3 regions of the Brevibacillus sp. HB1.1 genome follow, and region 1 is predicted to be linked to each of the others. Evidence: riboswitches for the same ligand, from Rfam matches in the RefSeq annotation. Region 1 holds a riboswitch; each other region holds the start of a gene.

Region 1 (8,112 bases):
ATCCGTTTTTTGCAGACGGTCGTTGTAACGTACTACCGTTACGTTGTCAGTCATCCACTCACCCAGTTCCTTGTGGATCAGGTAAGCATTTTCTGTTCCGTCCATTTTCAGGATGCTGTCGTATTTCGCTTGCTCTTGGCTAGCAAAACCGTCGAAGAGCGTGGAAGACAGATCATCAGAGGATTTGTTCAAGCCTTTGATGTACTCGATTGCTTTTGGACCTGCTACCATACCGCCATAGATAGCGGACAGGAGGGAGTTCGCACCCAAACGGTTTGCACCGTGCTGAGAGTAATCGCACTCACCTGCTGCAAACAAACCAGGGATATTGGTCATTTGATTGTAGTCTACCCACATACCGCCCATGGAGTAGTGAACCGCAGGGAAAATCTTCATTGGAACTTTACGTGGGTCATCCCCAACGAATTTTTCGTAAATCTCGATAATACCGCCCAATTTTACATCCAGTTCTTTTGGATCTTTGTGGGACAGGTCGAGGTATACCATGTTTTCGCCGTTGATACCCAGCTTCATATCTACGCAAACGGAGAAGATTTCGCGAGTCGCGATGTCACGCGGAACCAGGTTTCCGTATGCAGGGTATTTATCTTCCAGGAAGTACCAAGGCTTACCGTCTCTGTACGTCCATACACGGCCACCCTCACCACGAGCAGACTCGGACATCAGACGCAGCTTGTCGTCTCCAGGGATTGCAGTTGGGTGAATTTGGATCATCTCACCATTGGAGTAAATAACCCCTTGTTGATACGCCGCAGACGCTGCTGTACCTGTATTGATAATCGAGTTCGTCGATTTACCGAAGATGATACCAGGTCCGCCTGTTGCCAAAATAACGGCATCCGCACGGAAGGATTGAATTTCACCGGAACGCATGTTTTGCGCAGTAATCCCGCGACAGGTTCCTGTATCGTCCAAAACGGCTCCGAGGAAATCCCAATATTCGTACTTGGTTACCAGACCTTCAGCTTCATAACGGCGTACTTGTTCGTCCAATGCGTACAAGAGCTGTTGTCCAGTTGTCGCACCCGCAAAAGCGGTACGGTGATGTTTGGTTCCTCCGAAACGACGGAAGTCCAACAAACCTTCTGGCGTACGGTTAAACATAACACCCATACGGTCCAACATATAGATAATGCCAGGTGCTGCATCGCACATTGCTTTAACTGGCGGTTGGTTTGCCAAGAAGTCTCCGCCATATACTGTATCGTCGAAGTGCTCCCATGTGGAGTCGCCTTCCCCTTTGGTATTTACCGCACCGTTAATACCGCCCTGCGCACAGACAGAGTGGGAACGTTTTACCGGAACCAGGGAGAACAGCTGAACAGGAACGCCTTTTTCTGCTGCTTTGATGGTAGCCATCAAGCCGGCCAAACCTCCACCGACAATGATCAGTTTACCTTTTGCCATGAGTTTAGTCCCCCTATCCCTACAAAATGAAAGCCGACATCGCACGCAAGCCGATGAAGGTTACAATTACGAATACGCCCAAAGTCAGGAATGTTGCAATGCGTTGGGAACGCGGCCCAACTGTAATTCCCCAGTGAACCAGGAACGACCACAGTCCGTTGGAGAAGTGGAAAGTCGTGCTAATAATCCCGATTGTGTAGAATACGATCATTGCAGGACTGCTCAAAATGTTTGCCATCATGTCATAATCCACGTGTGCACCCAGTGCTTTTTGGATACGAGTTTCCCAAACGTGCCAAACAATAAAAATGAGGGTAATGACTCCTGTAACGCGTTGCCACAAGAACATTTGATTTCGGAAGTAACCGAAGTTCCCTACGTTATGCTTCGCTTGGAACGCGATGTAGAGACCGTAAACAGCGTGAAACAGGATCGGGAGGTAGATCAAGGCAAATTCAAGTACTAACAGAAATGGAAGGCTTTCAATGAAGCCTACGGCCTGGTTGAAAGCTTCAGGCCCACGAGTCGCTTGATAGTTGGCTGTCAAGTGGAACACGAGGAAGAGCCCGATCGGAAACAAACCAAGAAGTGAGTGTAGCTTGTGACTGAGAAAGCTATGGCCTTTCGCCATACAATGGTCCCCCTTTCAATGTATGTAACTCTCAATTCTGTGAAAAACGTCAAGCGTCACCGCAAGCAGTCCAAAACGGTTTTCGGCCGTTTTGATAGACCTTTCCCCAATATCCTAACCCATTGCCTCACCCATTAGACATAGCAAAACCGCCACGATCATTTTATGAAGAGCGTCTTGACGCTGTTCACAAAAAGACTGCGTTCGCTAGATCACATGAATTTGTCGGAATGTGTCAAAATTCGAGAAAAAGTTGGGCAAAACTTTGACCAAATCCAATTGTACTCTTGTCGACACATAGCGTCAAGACAATCAATGTACTAAATACATTGATAGAATAACTTTGTTTAGTCCAGCTATTTTTTCTATTAAGATGTCATGAATGCGAGTCCCTCCTCATAATCTAGTACAGACAGGAGGGAAGCACATATGAAAGAGAAGGATCAGCTTGCAGCACTGTTGCCGCCAGAGACCATTCCCTATGCGGAACGAATGAATATGCCCTATCTTGGCTATCATCTTCTACGCGAAACGCTGACTAGCACCCTGCTAGGCGATAGTGAAAACCATATTCTCTATTGGATTGGAAAAAATATGGGCCGCCAAATCCCCATTCAATCTGCAACAGGCCCGATTATGCCTTTTATTCGGCTCGGATTAGGCCAGCTCGACGTCGTGGAGGAGTCCGGGCAAACTATTGTCTATTCGCTTACTCATTCCATTTTTAGCTACCAGTCTATCGAAAGACTAGGATGCAGTCTTTCTTTTGAGGCTGGGATCATTGCTGGTATGATTGAGCAATGGAAAGAAAGAGAAGCGTTCAGCAAAATCGAAATGGAAAGCTCCTCTGACATACGTATATCTGTACAAGTGGCGTCATGAAGAAAATGCCCCCTCTACCTATAACAAAGGGAGAGGGAGCATCCATGTTTTATACTCCGTGCACGACCGCAGTTTCCTCGACATCCAGACCATATGCCGAATGAAGACTGCGAACAGCCAGCTCCGTCAAGGCTGCTGGAATGACGCAAGAAACCTTGATATCAGACGTAGATACCATTTTAATAGAAATTTCTTTTTCTGCCAGGACACGGAACATTTCGGCAGCTACCCCTGGATTATTGATCATGCCTGAGCCAACAATCGATACCTTAGTCAAGCCTTCCTCGAAATCGACTTTTTCAAAGCCAAGCTCGTTTTTGTTTCTGTCCAGCGTATCCAGTGCTTTTTTCAGGTCATCCGCTGCAATTGTAAAAGAAATATTCGTAACAGACGCATCATAAGAGCTTTGGATAATGATATCGACGTTCACCTGATTGTCCGCCAGCGTATTGAACAGACGGGAGAGCGTCCCGACCTTGGCAGGCATGCCGACAACCGTGATTTTGGCTACATCTTCATCGTGTGCAACTCCACTTACTACTCTTCCTGTTTCCATGTTGGCAACCTCCTCAACGTACGTACCATCTTCGGCAGTAAAGCTGGAGCGGACGACCAGCCTTACCTTGTATTTTTTCGCAGCCTCTACTGACCTTGGATGAAGAACCCCTGCACCGAGGTTCGCCAACTCCAGCATCTCATCATACGAGATCGTATCCAGCTTGCTCGCAGCTGGAACCACTCGCGGATCAGCTGTATACACCCCGGACACGTCTGTAAAGATTTCGCATTTCTCAGCGTTCAAGCTCGCTGCGAGTGTAACCGCAGATGTATCCGATCCACCGCGGCCGAGCGTCGTAATTTCACCTTCGTCACTGATCCCTTGGAATCCTGCCACGATCACCACACGACCACGGCCGAGCTCGGATTGAATCCGCTCTGGATCAATCTGCTTGATCCGTGCTCTTCCGTGAATCGCCTCCGTGGTGATTCCAGCCTGCCAGCCCGTAAGAGAAATGGCGTCGTAGCCTTTTGTATGCAAGGCCATCGACAAAAGCGCGATCGATACCTGCTCCCCCGTGGTCAGCAGCATATCCATTTCACGCTCGGATGGGTATGCGCTAATCTGCTTGGCCATATCTACCAACACGTCAGTAGATTTGCCCATTGCAGAAACAACGACTACCACATCATGCCCTTCCTCTTTGTAGCTGACAATTCGATCCGCAACTCGTAAAATTCGCTCAATGGTACCTACAGAGGTGCCTCCATATTTCTGCACGATCAACCCCATGCGGCTTCTCTCCCTTTTTCTCATATCCAATATTGGTATTTATCTCGTATCGTATGGTTTTTCACTATTCTCTCTATAAGGAAAAATCTTGCATTTTATTTTACAAAAAAGGCACCGACAAGGAATAAGACCTGCCGCTGCCTACTGTTTCGACATACCGGTTCCTCCCTCCCAATACACGCGGACAACGAAGATTGACAGTCATCACCATCAAAACTCACATTGACACACCGTGAGATAGCTCTCCATCTGACAATTGGTCATTGTGCAGATGACAGTCCTGCATTTGTTCAACGCAGACCCAGCATGGAGAAAAGCGGGTTTCCCTCCACACTTCGGCGAATTCCCCTTTCCCGTCCCCTTCACAGATTCCCGATCTCAGGGTGGTACTCTTGGTTTTCGCGCCTCTACCTCACTCCATAATGGAAGTGAGGCTAACTATTCTGTTTGAATCGGATTATATCATGAGTCTAAAAATGGATCAATTCCTTTTTAGAGGTTGTTCAAAAAGTTACATGTGCTATGTGTCCAGCTTGCGCAGATGCCCGATGATTTCTTTTGCCAGCTTGTCACCGATCCCTAATTGGCGGAAGTCTTCAACGGTCGCCTCTCGCATTTTTTTCAACGAGCCAAAATGAGAGAACAACAGCTTGCGTCGCTTCTCACCGATACCCGGGATCTCATCTAACTGCGAGGAGAGCATCGTTTTTGTCCGGGATTGTCTGTGGAATGTAATAACAAAACGGTGGACTTCATCTTGGATGCGCTGCAACAAATAAAACTCATAGCTATCACGTCTAAGATTCACAGGCTCTGGCGGATCTCCGTACATGAGCTGAGCGGTACGGTGCTTCTCGTCCTTCGCAAGTCCACAGACGGGAATATAGAGACCCAGCTCGTTTTCCAGCACGTCCATAGCCGCACTGATTTGGCCTTTTCCACCATCGATCACTATCAGGTCAGGCATCGGCTGGTTTTCTTTCAGCAGGCGTGAGTAACGACGGCGAACCACTTCGCGCATGGAGCCGTAATCATCTGGCCCCTCGACGGTTTTGATCTTGAATTTGCGGTATTCCTTTTTGTCAGGGCGACCATCTGTAAACACAATCATTGCAGACACAGGCTCTGTTCCCTGAATGTTGGAGTTGTCAAACGCTTCAATTCGATGAGGAACCGGAATCCCTAAAATGTGACCAAGATTGTGTACCGCTTGGACTGTACGAGCATCGTCCTTGGACATCAGCGCGAACTTCTCCTGCAAAGCAATACGGGCGTTCTCGGAAGCCATCTTCACGAGCTCATGCTTTTTGCCTCTTTTCGGAGCATGGACTTTGATGCCCAGCCACTCACCCAAAAGCTCCGGTTCACTCTCTTGCGGGAGCAAAATTTCTTTTGGTAGCGCATTTTGTTTATCGTAGTAGAACTGGCTCACATAAGACATAAAGTCCTCGGTTTCGCTTCCATAGTATGGAAAAGAAGTTGTCTGACGCTCGATCATCTTCCCTTTTCGCATGTAGAACACCTGAATGCACATCCAGCCTTTTTCCACAGCAAATCCGATAATGTCGCGGTCTACCGTATCCGTGAACGTGATCTTCTGCTTCTCCATCACCGCTTCGATGCTCTTGATCTGATCGCGATATTCCTTGGCTCGTTCGAACTCCATGTTTTCAGCGGCTTGCAGCATTTTTTCCGTGAGAGTTTGCTTCATTTCCTCGTGGCCACCATCGAGGAACCGGCTGATTTCATCCACCAAACGCTGATTTTCCTCTGCCGATACCTCGTACACACAGGGCGCTAAACATTGTCCCAAATGGTAGTAAAGACAAACCTGCTTGGGCATATTGCGGCACTTGCGCAACGGATAGAGGCGATCCAGCAGCTTCTTCACCTCGGAGGCATCTCCGGCATTCGGATACGGACCGAAATACTTGGCTTTATCTTTTAATACCTTACGGGTAATCTCCAGGCGTGGCTGCGCCTCATTCGTAATTTTGATGTACGGATACGTCTTGTCGTCGCGGAGCATGACATTGTAACGCGGATCGTGCTCCTTGATCAGGTTGCACTCGAGGATGAGCGCCTCAATCGCGGAGGATACCACAATGTACTCAAAGTCCACGATTTCACTGACCAACAGCTGCGTCTTCCCGTTATGACTGCCTGTAAAATAAGAGCGGACGCGGTTTTTCAGTACCTTGGCTTTTCCTACGTAAATGATTTCCCCGCTCGCATTTTTCATCAGGTAGCAGCCTGGCTTATCTGGCAGGACGGCCAGCTTATCTTTTAAGGAGCTGTTCATGGCTGCTCCCTCCTCTTTGCTCTATATCTGCCATGCATCTATTTGTTCTTGTGAATTGGTTTTTCCAATACATACAGTTCATCTTCTAAGGAACTCATCCGTTCCATCAGCAGCTTGCGGCTGTCTTGCACCCCTTGATTGTAATAGAAGGGGCCGAGCTCTTTTGAGAAAAAGGCAATCAACTCTTCCGTCTCCAAATTGCCGAGTGTCTCCGACCGTTCTTCTTTAAAATAGCGTTGTACTTGATGAACAAGATATTCCATTTGCTCTCTCGTCAATTTGGCTGGCATCGTATCCGGCTTCCTTCCCTATTTCGCATCATAAGAGAATATACGTTCTATCCTTTATAGTACCATGGAATGATGACGAAAAAAACTGCCGCCTCATTCCATGGCGACAGTTTTTTACAGGCAGACTAGTGCTTGCGACCACCCAAATATGCTTCTTTTACACGCTCGTCGTTTAACAACGCTTCTCCTGTGCCGTCCAACACGATTTGCCCTGCCTCCAGTACATACCCGTAATCAGCGATTTTGAGGGCTTGTTTGACATTTTGCTCCACGATGAGGACGGTTGTACCTTCCGCATTGATTTCTTTGATCACCTTGAAAATGTCCGACACCACGATGGGAGCCAAGCCCATCGACGGCTCGTCCAAAAGCAGCAGCTTCGGTCGAGACATCAATGCGCGAGCAATGGCTAGCATTTGCTGTTGACCGCCAGACATCGTCCCTCCCAATTGGGAAAGCCGTTCCTTCAGGATGGGGAACCAGGTCATCATCTTTTCCATGTCGTCCTTGATGCCTTGTGCATCGTTGCGCTGGAATGCGCCCATTTCCAGGTTTTCCAGCACGGTCATCTTCCCGAGGATCGCACGCCCTTCTGGTACCAACGCCAATCCGGCTTTTACGATCTGATGGGGTCTCGAACCCTCTATGCGTTGACCACAAAACGTAATCGTCCCTGCTTCAGGCTTCAGTTGACCTGCAATCGTACGCATGGTTGTGGTTTTTCCCGCTCCGTTCGCCCCGATCAGCGAGACGATTTTTCCCTCAGGCACTTCCAGCGTTATCCCACGAATTGCCTTGATTTGACCGTAGGAGGTCGTCAAGTTTTGTATATTCAGCATCTTATTCGTCCTCCTTGCCGAGGTAAGCTTCAATCACATCTGGATTGTTTTGTACCTCTGCCGGGGTGCCGTCAGCAATTTTGACCCCAAAGTTGATACATACAACCTTTTCACACAGGTTCATGACCAATCCCATATCGTGTTCGACCAACAGGACAGTCGTCCCGTCATCGCGAATTTTTTTGACCAGCTCCATGAGCGCTTTTGTCTCGGTCTCGATCATTCCCGCAGCAGGCTCGTCCAAAAGCAAAAGCTTTGGCTCAGTAGCCAGTGCCCGCGCAATCTCCAGACGCCGTTGTTGACCGTAAGCCAATGTATCCGAGCGAACATCAGCAATGTCAGACAAGCCCACGAATTCGAGGAGCTCCTCTGCTTTTTTGGTAACAGCCTTTTCTTCCGCACGTTGTCCGGGGGTTTTCAAAAGGGAAGCCCAGAAGCCCGCCTTCATG
Region 2 (8,112 bases), on a different contig from region 1:
GGGGGGACCATGACGGCTGAAGAGTGGAAAACACTTTTGCCGATCATTGAAAAGCACGACCTTATGGTGATCTCCGATGAGATTTATGCAGAGCTTACTTACGGTCGAATGCACGATAGTATCGCGGCTCTGCCAGGGATGAAAGATCGGACGATCCTGATCTCCGGTTTTTCCAAAGCGTTCGCGATGACCGGCTGGCGTCTGGGATATGTTTGCGCGTCGCCTGATTTGCTCGCAGGCATGCTGAAAATCCACCAGTACACCATGCTGTGTGCACCGACGATGGCTCAGATGGCTGCATTGGAAGCCCTGCGTCATGGACGCTCTGATATGGAACGAATGATTGAGAGCTACCGTCAGCGCCGCAATTATGTGGTAGATGGATTCCGTCAAATCGGATTGACTTGCCACGAGCCGGACGGAGCATTCTACGCATTCCCGTCTGTAGCTTCTACAGGTTTCAGTTCTTCTGAGTTTGCGGAGAAGCTGCTGATGGAGGAAAAGGTAGCTGTTGTACCTGGAGACGTGTTCGGCGAAAGCGGACAGGGGCATATCCGTTGTTCTTATGCAACATCGATGGAGCAATTGAAAAAGGCGCTGGAACGTATGGAGCGCTTGATGGGACGGCTGTCCTAACATTTTCCGGGAAATAAAGGGGGGCGGCTTTCAAGCTGCTCCCTTTTTTATGAGTAGTTGTTGGGGGGAAGAAGCGGCTGTGGTAGGGGAACAGCTTGAAAGCTGGGGCAAGAGGATGTTTTGCAAGTAGTTCGAGGAGGGGGTTCCTAATGATTTCATTGCCAACCCAATTTACCCAAACAATTATGGGCATACATAAAGAAGCGGGACGTCTTTGGCTGGATTCCTTTCATGAGCTGATTGCCGAATGCAAAGCACGTTGGTCTTTAAAAGTGCTTGAGCCGTTTCCGCTCTCTTATAACTTTGTCGCACCTGTTGTGTTGCAGGATGGGAGAAACGCAGTGCTGAAGCTGGGCGTGCCTGGACTGGACTGGCAGAGAGAGCTGACGGCGATTCGGGCTTTTGCGGGGCGGGGGATGGTGCAGCTACTCGATGCTGACGAGGAAAAAGAGATCATGCTTTTGGAGCGCATCATGCCAGGGGAGACACTGGACAAGCTGAGCAGCGAAGAAGAACGAATTCAATGCTTGGCGGACGTGATTAAAAGGATGCATACCCCCGTTTCGAACGCTGGCAAGCTTGCGTCTACGTTTCCAACGATAGCGGACTGGGCTGTGGGACTGGAAAAGATTCGTCCACATTTCCAAGGGGGGACAGGACCGATTCCCGAGCAAATGGTGGAGCGAGCCATGCAATGGTACAAAAAGCTTCTCTCCACACAAAAAGAACAGTGCCTGCTGCATGGGGATCTGCATCATGAAAATATTTTGCGCGCAGAAAGAGAGCCGTGGTTGGCAATTGATCCAAAGGGGCTGATCGGGGAGACGGAGTATGAGGTGATTCCGTTTTTGCTGAACCATTTGCCAGAGGATGGGGTAGAAGAAGTAATGAAACAGCGGGTCGATGGACTGATGAAGGCGCTGTCTTTGCAAAAAGAGAGAGTGTTGGCGTGGGCGTATTGCCATAGTGTGCTATCGGCTTGGTGGTTTATAGAGGATTTTGGTGTAGACAGTGGTCGTCTGGTGATGCCGGGAGTTTTTGAGAGGCTAATAAATGAGTAAAGGCTTCACCCTGTGGGATGAAGCCTCCTATATTTTAAATGAATATATAAGATCCTTCGTGATACGAAATATTAATAACCAGTCGACTGATTCAAGGTGGTAGCAGCGAGATTGTATTGATAAACCGATTCGATTGCTTTTGCTTCGGAGTCAAACAGGTTTGCTTCGTCTTCCATCAGTTCTTTCATCGATGCTTTTCCTAATCTATATTGATCGATTGTTGCCTGATAGCGCTCCAATGCGGTTTCTTTCTTTGTTGTACTTTCCTCTAATGCCTTTTTCGCTGTCAGTACCTTCGTATAGTTGTCACTTACTTCTTGACCGATTTTCTTTTGTGTTTTTTGTTTTTGCAGTTCCGCTTTTTTGTGCTCATTTTTTGCGATTGTACCTTTATGTGTGCTGAGTGCGGAATACTCTGCTGTGTAATCAATTCTTACTTGGGCAAAGTCTATTTCTGCTTGTGCTTTGATCATTTCAGGACGATTTTCATAAGCTTTTGCTTGCAATTGCTCTAAGGAAAGCAACTCGTGTTGGGTCAGATCAGTAGCGATCATTTTCCATTGTCTGTCCGCTTTTTCATTCAATAAATCGTTGAGTTTGGCCAATGCTTGCTTGTAGCTGGTTTCAAGGGCAGCAAGATTTTTGTGAGCTTCTGTTTCTTGGGAGTCCAACCAGTACTGTCTTTGCAAGCTTTTCTTCTGCGATTTGATTTTGGCGTCTAATGATTGGACTTCGAAGAATGCTTTTTGCACTTGCAATTGAATGGTGTTTTTTTGCGTATTCAGGGCGACTTCATCGACAACCACTTCTTTGACTGCTTTGGCAGCGTCTTCGAATTTCTTTTTTGCATCAGCCAGTGACATGATGTCGGCTTTTTTGATTTCTGCTTTTTCTCTCAATGTGATGGATGTTTCGTGCTTCGTAATATCTAAGTCAAGCCGAAGCACCTCCAGATCAACGCTGTTCTTTATTGCCTGTTCGACTGCGAAATCTAGCGACAAAGGGGAAACATCCGTCTGTTCAGCAGTGGCCACGAGTGGTGCGGCCAGAGCCATATGGGCGCCACCTGTGAGGAGAGAAGTGACTAATGTTGTGCTGTAAATGTGTTTGAAGAGCCTGGATTTCATGGGGCAACCTCCTGATCATATATACAAGAATCTGATAACGATTCTCATTATCAAATCCATGAAAAGTATATATTTCCAATAGAGTTTCGTCAATAAGAAAATGTTTTTTCACCATGTTCTTGATCAGAAATCCAAAAGAATCCCCTTCAGGAAACAGGCAAAGTGAGTATCTGCCTGTTTCCCCAAAGGGGATTTGTTCATCGTGACGGGAAAAGAACTATTCTTTGTCCCTGTTTTCTTTTTTTGCCGCAGCCGACTTGTCAGTTTGGTCCAATGTCCCTTCCTTTGCTGTAAGGGAATAACCATGCATATTGCTTCCGTTATAACCCATGTCCGGTTTTTCCTTTGAGCTGCGATCAGTCATTTGCTTCCCCCTTATTTTGTCCAGTGGGTGTAGAGTCTTGCTGCACATACGGATTGTCGACGTCATTTGGTTCCTTGTCTAGATTGGTACGGATTGCGATTATGGGGCTAGTAGGAGGTTGAGCGATCAGTCTGTCATCCAGTTGTTTGAAATCAGGCAGGTCGTTTTCGAGATTGTCATACATGTTCGTCCCCTCCTTTACGGGTTAGTATGTCCATCAACTACACCAAAAAAAGAGCCCCAGTCCCAGGGAAGTTCGGGAGGAGGCTGTGACCATCATCTTTGTGTAGTTAACTTGTTTTCTTGGTCAAGATCTTCATAAAAGAGGCAAGATTCGTTTGAAGCAATGGTGTGAAGGTAGAAAAGGAAGCATTTTCAGCGAGCGTATTCATTCGACGAACAAATTCAGTGTCGTCCTTTGTATTTACATTCTCAAAGCGGTTAGTGATTTTCGTATTTTTTAAATCGGAAAGAAGCGTAGCTTGTTCGTTCCGGTATTGAGAGATCCAGTCTGGTCGATGTTGCAGCTTTTTGACGAATTGAATCAGCATGCTTACTTTCTCTGTTTGATTGGTAGCCGCATGCATTTTTTTGTAGGCTTCCGGGTCATACCGCTCCATCAGCTTGGACGGGTTAACATAGTCGCTCGGCGCCCCATGTGGTTTTTGCGGAAGCTCTACGTAGCTGACACTGCCGGTTGCAGGGTCAACCTTTCGTGTTTTGGCAACGCCAGCGAGCAAATGGAGGGTATCCAAAAATTCAGCAGCATTTTCATCAGCCATGTATTGGTCTGCCAAATATTTGCCTTGGGTTAGACCGACTTCTACCAAAGCAGCTCTTTCTTCATCGGTGTAGGTGGATGGGGAGTTGAAAAAGTTTTGCTCCAGGATGTGGTCAAAGGCTTTGCGAGCCTCGGGTGGTTTATCTGCAAAAATTTTATCCAAACGCTCATTAATCTCTGTGTTAAAGAAAAATTGGACACTGTGATGCTCGATGACATCAGCAGGGAGCTCTCGTGCCTTGTGAGAACGAAGGTCTACTGTATCGTGCTCGGGCAATGCTAGACGAGTTCCTGTCACCATTTTGGGTGCAAGTTGGTTAGTTGAAAGCTGGGGGGTTAGGTAGCGGGTATTCGATTGGATGTACATGTTCTACTCTCCTCACATGGATTCATGTTCAGTCGTGATGGCAGGAGATCTGGTTACCTTATATCAGATGACTGGCATGAGTTGTGAGAACGGAAGGAAACCGATCTCAATGGCTTCTTGTCTATACTATCGGCTATTTTGGGGCAGTTTTTAATATGCCGGCAACCATGAAAAAGGACTTCCGTTATCTGAACGGAAGTCCGTACTTATTTCTTCGATTATTTCGTGTGCTCATCCATGCTGAAGTCTACTTGTTCAAGAGGGACGAGCTCGGTCTTTTTGGTAATTTTATAAGCGAGCCAAACGATTAAGAAGAGTGGCAGGCCAATGTAAGAGACCAGGACGCCATACCAGTCAACCGTTCCACCCATGAATGCGGAGTAGTTTTGTCCAATAATAACGATACAGCAAATGATGAAGGCAAAAATCGGTCCAAACGGGAACCACTTTGCCCGATAAGGCAATTCGCTTAAGTCACGACCCTGAGCGATAAACGCTTTACGGAAACGGTAGTGACTAATGGCAATGCCCAGCCAAGCGATGAAACCTGACATACCGGAAGCATTCAGAAGCCAGACGTACACTTCGCCTTCCCCAAACAGAGAGGACAGAAAAGCAAGGGCGCCGATGAGCGCAGTCAAGATCAAGGCATTGATCGGTACGCCGTTACTTGTTACTTTTGCGAACCATTTTGGTGCGTTTCCTTCTTTCGCCAAGTTCCACAGCATGCGTGTAGAGGCGTACATGCCAGAGTTTCCAGCAGACAATACAGACGTAAGAATAACGGCATTCATGACGGATGCTGCAAAAGCAAATCCGGCATTTTCAAAAACAATCGTAAACGGACTGATCGCAATATCCGTAAGGTCGCCACTGATCAGATTTGGATTATCGTATGGAACCAACAACCCGATGATCAAAATAGCGAGGATATAGAAGAGTAGGATGCGCCAAAAAATTTGACGGATGGCCTTCGGAATGTTGCGGGCAGGGTCTTCGCTCTCCCCAGCTGCGACACCAACGAGCTCTGTCCCTTGGAAAGAGAATCCGGCAATCATAAAGACACCGAGCAGGGCCATGAAGCCGCCATTGAATGGCGCGTCGCCTTTGGTGAAGTTTTGGAGGCCGACTGCTTGGCCGCCCATAATGCCAAAAATCATCAACACACCAACGATAATAAAGACGATCACCGTTACTACTTTAATCAAGGCGAACCAATATTCAGATTCTCCATAGGCTTTCACAGACAGGAGATTCAAGGCAAACAGCAATCCGAGGAACAAAGCGCTCCACAATATCGCTGGGGTATCCGGGAACCAATATTTCATAATGAGTGCGGAAGCTGACAGCTCGACGGCAATGGTAATGGCCCAGTTGTACCAGTAGTTCCAGCCGAGAGCAAAGCCGAGAGATGGATCGACGAACCGTGTGGCATACGTCGAAAACGAACCAGAAACAGGCATGAAGGCCGCCATTTCCCCCAAGCTGGTCATTAAAAAGTAAACCATGATACTAATGGCGAGATAGGCAACTAAAGCTCCACCAGGTCCGGCGGAATGAATCGAGCCTCCGCTCGCGAGAAACAATCCCGTCCCAATCGAGCCGCCGATGGCGATCATCGTCAGGTGTCGGGCTTTTAAACCACGTTGCAATTGATTTTGTGACATAAGCTACTTGCACGACCTTTCTTGATTTTTGAGAAGGAAGGTCGGAAACGAAAAAACCGCCATAGCCAAAAAAATGGCATAGGGCGGTATCATCCAATCCCCACCAAGCCTTCACTGAAGATAGCTCACCACGCTTGCTTGGCATGCAAACGTGACAGTTCTGCCCCTTTCGAGTACAGCCCCAACCCAATCGCACAGAGACGCGATATGAGCTTCGGCGGATTTTCCTTACCTGGAGTCATTGATTTTCTCTGAATCTCGTACAGGATGATATAAAAGCCGCGACCTCTATCCTCACCGTGAAAGATGAGGATAACATGTATGAAATTATGTGATTTATCAACTATAATGGATTGTTTATGATTAATCAATGTGAAATTTTGTTATTCAAATGAGCGTCTGGCAGGCCAAGAGCCTTGTAACTTGCGAATTTGGACAATTTGTCCCGTATGAAACGCATCATGCAGGACCAGACTCATCACGGTTTGGTAAATGGGCGTATAAGTAGCCGTCTGGTTTAAATCCTCATCCGTCAGCAAGGAAAGCTTTTCATGAATGTGGCGATGGACGCTTTCCATGCGCAAGAGGGTAGCTTGCCAAGCGTCTTCGTCATCCGGACCGCCGGACGGGATGAAGGTATCATCGTTCGTCTCAGCCGAGCTAGGAAATTCAGTGCCCAATAGACAATGCAACAGGCGTTCTTTGTAATAAAGAAGGTGGCTGATGTTTTCCCAGATCGTGTTGGCTGCTTCTCCCACAGGGCGCCAGCTGGCCTCGGCTGCTGATACTCCGGAAAGCGCTTCTTTTAAGGGTGGATACCAGTCTTCCTTGTCATACGTACATTCCCATCCATGCAAAAGCAAATCCTTCCGATTCATACGCTTCCTCCTCGTCTGTGAAACAGATTGATGAAACGCTATAATAGCAGTAAGAAATGAAAATGTAACCAGTTAATTTGATTACGATAGTTACAAAAAGATATTACCATATTCTGTATAGTCATACAAGAGAGAAAAATGTAGGGTTTCGTCAGGAGAGATAATAACATGGACTGGCTTTGTATCGATTTTTTAAATAGTGATTGGCGGGATTGGCGTGGTTCTGGTCGTGCGGAAAATCGTTTGGAGAACCAGGAATGGCTGTCATCCTTTTTGCAAACATACAAGCTAACCGCTCCGCTTCCGATAAATGAGGAGTGTGCCGCTTCCCTTTTGCAGCTGCGCGAACGTTTGAGACGTATGCTGGAAGCTGTTGTCCGTGGAGACCGAATCCAAGAGGACGACCTTGCGGAATTGAACAGAGCTTTGGCTCAGGCCCCTTTTCATATACAGGTGTTGTATGTAGATGAGGAGGGCGGCTACGGGCAAAAGCAATCCAGCTCAACAGAGGGCTGGCCTCTCGTCATGGCACAAATTGCGGCTTCTTTCGCGGAGCTGCTTGCCCCGCAGCATTTGGAGCGAATCAAAATATGTGACAACGAGGATTGCCGCTGGGTGTTTTATGATGAAAGCCGCAACCGGGTGCGCCGCTGGTGTGATGACAAAATGTGCGGAAACCTGATGAAGGTGCGCCGTTTTCGGGAGCGACAGAAGGAAAAAGGCTGATGGAGCCATTACTAACGACCGTCGGGATTTTGTCTCTGACGGTTTTTTTCTAGGTTTGAGACATAATATATAGAACTATACATGGGAACGGAAACGAGGTGGGTAGGATGAGTCAAGCACGCAAAAAATGGTTTCAGGCACTCGTATTGGTGACACTTGGAGCGATTTGTCTGGCGATATGGTATTTGCAACCCTATCAACCCGATCAGGCAGCATTAACGGCCATGCAAGGCGGTGAAGGGATTACGGTCATGGATACGAATGACTGGATTATTTTCCAAGGCGGGGAGTCACGCGAGCCGGGACTCATCTTATATCCAGGAGCACTGGTCAAACCGGAGAGCTATGCACCGATTGCCCGTGCTTTGGCAGGCTACGGCTACCATGTTTTTCTCGCACGAATGCCGCTGAATTTGGCTGTAAGTGATATGACGCGAGCCACACAAGTATTAAAGGCGTACCCGAATAAAACGTTTGTCATCGGAGGACATTCGCTCGGTGGTAC
Region 3 (8,112 bases), on a different contig from region 1:
AATTAATCGTTTTGGCCTTGTTCCTGCCAGCTTGACCAAAATGCCTGTCCGCCACGTTTTGATCTCGATTCGCTCCTGGGGCAGCTTTTTCAAATAATCCAGCAAGTATTGTTGTGTCTTCACTTCAGCGAAGCCTGGCTCCGGTATTTGGTGCAAGTCTCGGCGAATTTGTGTAAACAAGGAAGTCGTCATGGTCTACGCCTCCTTTTTCGTACCTGTTCTTGCTGTTAATTGGTCCTCAAACACAGCAAGAAAACGGTCCACATCGGCTTTTGTCAACGTCAGTGGCGGAAGCAGACGAACAATCGTTTTCTGCGTCACGTCAACGAGAATTCCTTCGTCAAGCAATGCTTGCTGCAAGTGGCTTACCTCTTCCGGGGTGGAAGAGAGCGGAATTCCAACCATCAAGCCTTTTCCGCGAAGGGATTGCAGCTGATCTGGAAGACGCGCTCGCAGCGCTTCCAAGCCCGACCACAGGTACGCAATCACTTCTTCTACGTGAGCGCTGAAGGCTGGATCAAGCAATTCATCCAACACGACATTCCCTAAGGCAGCAGACAGTGGCGATGGTGCAAAAGTCGTTCCGTGATCCCCCGGTTTGAACTGGTTCATCAGCCTTGGGCCAGCGATGACACCGCCGAGGGGAAGCCCTCCCCCTATGCCTTTGGCAAAAAGGATCAGGTCTGGCGTTACGCCTGCATGCTCATAAGCAAACAGCTTTCCTGTTCTGCCCATTCCTGTCTGGATCTCGTCCATGACAAAGAGCATGCCTTCATGTTCACAGATCGCAGCTACCTCTCGCAAGAACGCTTCCGTTAACGGCACGACACCGCCAGAACCCAAGACTGGCTCCATGAGGACCGCAGCGGGTCTTGCTTCCTGGCAAATCGCTCGCAATCCTTCCGTGTCTTCCACATCCAGTTCATAAACAGGAAAAGCCGGCTGAGGAAAGTCTTGATAGACGTGAGCCTGCCTCGTCAAACGCACTGCTCCGAGTGTTCGCCCGTGAAAACTGTTGCGTAAGACAACGATGCCTTCACGACCTGCTCCCTCGTTCTTCGTCCATTTGTGAATCAGCTTGATCGCAGACTCTGTAGCCTCTGCACCAGAGTTGGTGAAAAACACTTTTCCACTAATGCTGTTCGCAACCAAACGCTCGGACAAACGAATAGCTGGCTTATTTAAAAATACATTGGAAATATGCAAGAAGCGCTCTCCCTGCTCACGCAGAGCCTGTACAATGCGCGGATGAGAATGCCCCAGAACGTTTACCGCGAGTCCGGTAAACAAGTCGAGGTAGCTCTTTCCATTCGTATCGTACAAGTAATTTCCTTCGCCTTTTTCTATGGCAATCGGAAGTCTTTTGTAAGAGGAGACGATATATTGTTCATCGAGCGAACGCCAGTCCATGTGCACTCTCTCCCTTACAGCTGACGTAGCTCCTGCTTGATCTCTGTCTTGGAACGAGTTTTTTCATCGATTTGCTTGATCACACGTGCAGGCGTTCCCGCAACTACTACGTATGGAGGTACATCTTCAATCACGACAGCACCTGCTGCAACGACAGCACCTTTTCCTACGCGAACACCTTCCAGAATGACAGCATTTGCTCCGATGACAACATCGTCTTCGACAACAACTGGCTGTGCAGATGGTGGCTCGATAACGCCTGCGATAACCGATCCAGCGCCGATATGGCAGTTTTTCCCGATGGTTCCACGTCCACCTACAACAACATTCATGTCGATCATCGTACCTTCACCGATAACTGCGCCGATGTTAATGGAAGCACCCATCATGATGACCGCATTGTTACCGATTGTCACTTGGTCACGGATAATTGCGCCTGGCTCAATACGTGCTTGAATTCCTTTTGTATCCAGCAATGGAATAGCGGAGTTGCGGCGGTCGCTTTCTACCACATAATCTTCAATTTTGTCTGCGTTAGCAGCGAGCACTGGCTCAATCTCTTTCCACTCACCAAAAACAACACCAGTAGGACCAGTAATGAAGGCTTTGGAGCTCGCACCAAAGTCGATTCCCTCCAGGTTCCCTTTCACATATACCTTCACTGGTGTTTTCTTTTCGCTTTTTTGAATAAACGCGATAATTTCGTTGGCATCCATCATGTTCATGGTTACATCCTCCTCAAAATAACAGCATGGTAAATCAAAAAAAGCAATGAGTGCATTCGCTATCTCATTGCTCTTACTACTACAGAAGCAAATCATAAATAGCGCTCCACAAAAAGACTTTAGGTCCCTTGTGACAGGATGATCATTTTTCATGAGACACCCCAGCCTGTGCTACGTAGGGGCATAGCATAAGCTTCGGCGCTTTAGCCTTTCTTCCTTCTCCTGCCCCCTGGCAGATTGCGAAAAGACTTACTCTTCTTCGGCGCACCTCTATTTAGAGTACATTATTATAATTTTATTTAACTCTACCAAAATCAATGAAACGTGGCAATAAGAAAAAAGTTATTGACAACGATTCTCATTTTCATTATTTTTATTGATGAGAATGATACTCATTATCTGAATTGGAGGTTTTACGTTTTATGAGCATTTTGATGGTATACGCGAGCATGACAGGGAATACTCAGGAAATTGCTGAAGCAATTGCAGAAGGTATTCGTTCAACTGGTGCTGAGCTGGAGATAAAAGAAGTGATGGATGCGAACGCAAAAGAACTCGAAGCTTACGACGGAATCTTGCTTGGTGCCTACACATGGGGCGACGGTGAACTGCCAGACGAATGCCTGGATTTTTATGAGGAAATGGACAATATTGACCTCAGCGGGAAAAAGGTTGTTGCTTTTGGCTCTTGCGACTCCGCTTACGAGCATGTCGGTGCAGCTGTTGATATTTTGCTGAAAAAGGCGAGCGAGCGTGGTGCGGAAACTCCTCTGGAAGGTTTGAAAATCGAGCTTTCTCCTACTGCAAAAGAAGTGGAAACGTGCAAAGCATTTGGGGTGTCATTTGCAGAATTGCTCGGCTAATTGATGTTTCCCAAATACTCTGGCACATGCTATACTATCAATCCAACTTTTTAAGGAGGATTGATCTCATGTCACTACATACGGACGAGATTCTCTTACGGCCTCTCCAACAACAAGACGCAGCCGAGCTCCTAGAGCTTCGGCTGCGTAATCATGATTTTCTCCAACCCTTTGAACCGATCCGCCCCGCTTCATTTCTGACCCTCATAGGACAGCAAGAACAGATTTCACAAGCGCAGATTGATTTTGAACGTGGTACTGCCTATGCTTTCGGCGTATTCTCCCGAGAATCCGGAAAGATGATTGGACGTGTAGCGTTGTCGAATGTCGCACGTGGCGCATGGCAAAATGCGACGATTGGCTACTTTATGGATCAGGCGTGCAATGGCAAAGGTTATACGACATCAGCAGTAAATCTCGCCCTCCGCTTTGCTTTAACGGATGCTGGGCTGCACAGAGTACAAGCTGCTGTTATGCCTCGCAATCAAGCTTCCATTCGCGTCTTGGAAAAAAACCGTTTTCGCCAGGAAGGGCTTTCGTTACGCTATTTGCAAATTAACGGTGTATGGGAAGACCATCTCCTGTACGCTCTTACTGCTGAGGAGTGGGCTCAGTAATTTCCTCCCTCATTTCGCTCTCTCGTAGCCGCTCCAGGATACGCCGTTTGCGGTACAGCATCATCCCCGCTTCGGCGACATCCTGTACGGTTGAACGGTTCAAATACGCCCCGAACAAAACACCTGCAATCGGCACCATTTGAAACAATTTTTTCCACCCAAAGTTTTCTGTGTACGTTACCACGACTTCACGCCATCCTTGCAATTGAGCCATAACCTCTCTCTGCGCATTTGGATCATCAAAGCGGGAGAGCTCAGCGAGTATCGCTTTTTTCCCTACAATGTCTGATGAAGCAAACTGCAAGCATTTGACGACAAACAGCCGCTCTCTTTTCTCTTCAGGTCGATAGCCATAGGCAAGAGCCATCTCTTGTAATACTTTAAGGGATGTCCCCATCAATAAAGGGATATCGATCGCGAGGGTAAAAATCCCTCCGAAGCCAGTCGTGGCACCTTGTACCGTGGCAAAATTCGCACGTGAATCCTTTAACTCCATTGCGACATCATTCATGATCGTAAGCGGTACAGCGGCAATCTTTTCTTTGTCAACAACAGACGCCCCCTGTCCCTCTAACCGTTTGCCAAACCGCTTGTAAATCGGTTCATCCTGCACCAAATAAGTTCCACCTGTCTCAAGAAAGGCTGCCATTTCATCTACGGCTTTTCCCAGCTTCTCTTGAACGAATGCAGGCGTAATCCGATCCAACAGAACAAACGGAAGTCTGCCAAGCTTTTCCCAGAACCACAAGTCGTTCTGGTCTCTCTCCCAAGCCTCCACTTCACGTAATGCCGTAACCAATGACTCCCTAGACTCACTCAACCCCAACAACCTCCCTGGCTGCTCACTCAGATTCTCCTCGCCTCCACTGACATTGGTTGCGCAAGATGGACTTGATGTAGTCCTGCAACTCTTCTGACGTGGCGTGACAGACGAATTCTTTTTTATTTCTTACGATTCCCAGTTTTAAATGTTTCACTTCCTCTCCTTCGATTCGAAACCCGAACTTTTCCAAGATCGTCTTCTGCTCATTTGTCATTGGACTTCCTCCCCATGTAGTCGAAAACCCCCATGCCAAAAAGTGCAAGGGGGTCAATCGTTATTTCACTTCGATTGTGAATGCGATCGTTTCTTTTCGTTCATCAACGTCTGTTTTTTTGACTGATCTTTTTTGTCTTGTAACGAGTTGGCAAGTCTTGTTGCTAAGGATGTTGGTTATTTTGATCTCGTATTTGCCGGGCTTCTGCCGATTAATGTATTTGCTAATATCAAGTGATTCCAGTCCGTTTTCAGTGCCGTCATCTCGATTTGAAGGCTTAATGGTAGTGATTTCTTTTCCTTCGTAGGAGATCTCGATCCGGTTTTCTGAAGATATCGTAGCACTGCTGTGCTCTTGTCTAGCACCAATGGCGTTCTCTCCATATATCCACTCATACTTGGGCATATGGTAAGAGGAAGCCTTCCTACTCTCTCTAATTTTCTTCGTCCCAGTCCGCTCTGCATACGTGGAGATGAGTTGTAGGTTTTCCAATTCAGCAAGATCGCTATCAGATTCCACAGTCACAATATCTCCATCTCGATATTCCTTGCCCTCTTTTCCTCTCATGAGCATTGGGGCTTGTGGTGGAGCTATACCTGAATCACCTGAATCACAACTTTGGGACGCTGGGATTGGTGGCGTGTCCTCAATGACCTGTATGTAACCACACCATGACTTGGCAGGGTCTCTTTTGCTGTAATAGTTTACCTTGTAACGCCCTGGCTTATAGCCAGACAGTAACAAGCCTGTATGATCCCAATTCAATTTATCACTATCGACCACGACGTTATCGACTGCCCATACGCCTGGTCCTTCATCGTCATCAGCTTCACTACCGAATTCGATATGCTCTGCTGCTGTAGTCAGCCATATCACATGTACCGGGTTTTGATAGAGCCTCACTGTATTGTCTGATGAATACACGTTTGCTTTCTCGACCATGAGTGTAGATTTTTCGTTTGGTTGCATCAACACATCCAACGTGACATCTCCGCTTGTGGGACCACAAGCATTCGGTGCACCTGGAATTTGTATGTGAATCGTAGTCGACGTAGAGCTACCCCATAAGGAATCCGTTTTGTTTTCCTTGGAATCTGGCTCAAAAGTGACAGAAATCGTCATACCCGCCAGCATTTTCGGGATATCAACTTCAAAATGTTGCGCATTTGTCAACGTTTGTCCAGTTCCGTTCACCGACCATCGACCTAGGTATGCCGAATACAAAGAAATCTTACCTGGTGGCTCCGGGGCAGTAATGGTCTGATCCGGTGCCAGTTTTTGACCACTTGCATCTGTACCCATATATAGCTCCGCCATGCCAATCTGAACTGTCGTCGTCCAAGGCGACATCGAGGTATCATCAGGTAGAAAAAGGAGTTGGTATTGACCAGTCAACAACGTACCTGTTGAAAACACAGTAGCAGGAACAGATCTCATTTCTTGGTTCGTAGACTTGTTTGTTAGCTTCCACGTACCAGGTACAGAACTGTTAAAATCAGTTGACCCCATATTTCCGAAAATGGTCGTCTGCCCACCTGTCGACAAAGGCTCTCCCTCTGCTTTTTCTCCCTTATAAATACGTGGGTAATTTTGTGCTTCTACCTGAAAGCTTACGTGTAACGTACTGCTCTTTGCATTGGCATCAGTCACTACAAAGGTCAACGTATGAGAGCCAGCAGACAATTTCGCTGCGGGAATTGTAAAGCGAGGTACCTGCCATTTGAACACAGCTTGATTTGAGGTTTGCTCCATTTGTAACTCCGTTAATTCTACACCATCCAAATATACTTGCTTCCGACTTAGGTTTGTTCCATTTCCATAAGTAGTCTGTATCACGTCAATATCGAGTGGTGTCTCCGGAGGTAGAATAAACTCATCATTCTTCACCCAGTTCCAACCTTTTGAATCCAGTCCCGCAACCTGATAATCGTTAAAGATAACCATATCGTGAACAGGCTGCTTCCGGATCGGCTTAGATACTTGGCTGTTTTTTTTCATGGATGCTGTTGCCCCGGCTCCCATGGCTGGCGGTACTGACAAACCTGACAAAAAGGTACCAGTTGCCAAACACACGAGAAGTGCTTTTACAACCCATTTTTTCACGAACTGTCCTCCTACTTTTTGTCTTACGTATTTGTATGTGAACAACTGATTTTATTCGACAATAACCGTGTTATATCCTTTTATGTTCTCACGCTTTTTCCCAAGCTCGATATAGTTAAAAACTATCTGTTTAATAATTTATATAGATTTGACTTATGTCTTTTCAGTCGGTAAAAAGGAAGGTAGGGAGGGATACAGATGATTCAAACCAATCAATGGAATGCCGGGCTATACGACGCCAAAATGAATTTCGTTTCTGAATACGGCAAAGGATTAGTGGACTGGCTACAGCCGGCTCCTGGAGAAAGCATTCTTGACCTAGGCTGTGGAACAGGCGACCTGTGTGCTCAACTATCGCTTTCCGGAGCAAATGTGGCAGGAATCGACTTTTCTGCCGCCATGATTGAGGCTGCTCGCCATAAATATCCGCAGTTTGCTTTTGAAGTAGCCGATGCGCATACGTATCGTACAGATATCTGTTACGACGCTGTCTTTTCCAATGCCGCACTCCACTGGATGAAACGTCCTGCTGAAGTCGTTGAGACCATTTGGTTGGCTCTTGCTCCCGGTGGACGCTTTGTCGCGGAATTCGGGGGACACGGCAATTGCGGTCAAATCACAAAGGCATTACGGACTGTTTTGGCACAAAAAGGAATATCCGCGGATGAGCGATCACCTTGGTATTTTCCCAGCATTGGAGAGTACACGACTCTTTTGGAGAAGCAAGGCTTCCACGTCGTACTTGCCTCCCATTTTGATCGTCCCACAGTCATGGCTGATGGGGAACTGGGGCTTTCGCATTGGTTGAATTCTTTTTGCAGTCCTTTTTTTGTGGGGCTGTCCGCAGATGAAATCCAGCAAGTATGTAGGGAAGTCACTAGCTTACTTCGTCCTGCTCTGTTTCAAGATGGTCAATGGGTGCTCGATTACAAACGCATTCGTGTCCTTGCCCATAAGAAATCAGAGACTGATACTCTACATGGGGGAGCTGCACAATGACTCGTATTGCCTGTCTCCATGGACATGATTCGAATATTTCCCTCATATCAGATGCGTTCGCAGCCTTTGACGTAGAGCTCATTCATTTTGTTGATCCAAGTTTACTCCTGCAAAACGAGGGAACTCCTGTGCATACCAAGGAACAATCGCATGCCAAATTACGTGAGCAACTAAGCTGGATGCAGAGCTTGGCGGTCGATGCAATCTTGATCACTTGCACGCAGTATGCCGCACTGGTAACACTAGAGGATGAGGCAACTACCACTGTCCCCATCTTCACAATCGATGGACCTTTTTTTCATGAGCTTGCACGATATACGGAGCCACAAGTTCTTCTGTTCTCCAATCCCGCTACTGT

The links. Region 1 has a riboswitch for lysine ahead of HPY27_RS19620 (aspartate kinase). Riboswitches for the same ligand answer to the same signal wherever they lie in the genome.
Region 2: linked by a shared signal. The riboswitch ahead of HPY27_RS14915 (amino acid permease) and the one ahead of HPY27_RS19620 (aspartate kinase) in region 1 are both predicted to bind lysine.
Region 3: linked by a shared signal. The riboswitch ahead of dapD (2,3,4,5-tetrahydropyridine-2,6-dicarboxylate N-acetyltransferase) and the one ahead of HPY27_RS19620 (aspartate kinase) in region 1 are both predicted to bind lysine.

What each region holds. Positions count from the first base shown of each region.
Region 1 covers NZ_JABMIV010000007.1:300,356-308,467, reverse strand. The annotation lists gene sdhA (succinate dehydrogenase flavoprotein subunit) at 1-1,428, opposite strand, end outside; gene HPY27_RS19630 (succinate dehydrogenase cytochrome b558 subunit) at 1,448-2,059, opposite strand; gene HPY27_RS19625 (YslB family protein) at 2,489-2,941, shown strand; gene HPY27_RS19620 (aspartate kinase) at 2,991-4,232, opposite strand; lysine riboswitch at 4,463-4,650, opposite strand; gene uvrC (excinuclease ABC subunit UvrC) at 4,753-6,534, opposite strand; gene HPY27_RS19610 (DUF2164 domain-containing protein) at 6,573-6,824, opposite strand; gene HPY27_RS19605 (ABC transporter ATP-binding protein) at 6,950-7,663, opposite strand; gene HPY27_RS19600 (ABC transporter ATP-binding protein) at 7,665-8,112, opposite strand, start outside.
Region 2 covers NZ_JABMIV010000005.1:41,748-49,859, forward strand. The annotation lists gene HPY27_RS14885 (aminotransferase) at 1-636, shown strand, start outside; gene HPY27_RS14890 (aminoglycoside phosphotransferase family protein) at 786-1,697, shown strand; gene HPY27_RS14895 (TolC family protein) at 1,769-2,824, opposite strand; gene HPY27_RS14900 (hypothetical protein) at 3,042-3,188, opposite strand; gene HPY27_RS14905 (hypothetical protein) at 3,181-3,372, opposite strand; gene HPY27_RS14910 (hypothetical protein) at 3,479-4,336, opposite strand; gene HPY27_RS14915 (amino acid permease) at 4,555-6,003, opposite strand; lysine riboswitch at 6,117-6,302, opposite strand; gene HPY27_RS14920 (DinB family protein) at 6,387-6,881, opposite strand; gene HPY27_RS14925 (CGNR zinc finger domain-containing protein) at 7,050-7,607, shown strand; gene HPY27_RS14930 (alpha/beta fold hydrolase) at 7,715-8,112, shown strand, end outside.
Region 3 covers NZ_JABMIV010000001.1:814,616-822,727, forward strand. The annotation lists gene HPY27_RS03990 (N-acetyldiaminopimelate deacetylase) at 1-192, opposite strand, end outside; gene HPY27_RS03995 (aspartate aminotransferase family protein) at 196-1,410, opposite strand; gene dapD (2,3,4,5-tetrahydropyridine-2,6-dicarboxylate N-acetyltransferase) at 1,425-2,135, opposite strand; lysine riboswitch at 2,227-2,416, opposite strand; gene HPY27_RS04005 (flavodoxin) at 2,558-2,998, shown strand; gene HPY27_RS04010 (GNAT family N-acetyltransferase) at 3,067-3,615, shown strand; gene HPY27_RS04015 (EcsC family protein) at 3,590-4,444, opposite strand; gene HPY27_RS04020 (hypothetical protein) at 4,458-4,652, opposite strand; gene HPY27_RS04025 (hypothetical protein) at 4,713-6,755, opposite strand; gene HPY27_RS04030 (class I SAM-dependent methyltransferase) at 6,954-7,754, shown strand; gene HPY27_RS04035 (hypothetical protein) at 7,751-8,112, shown strand, end outside.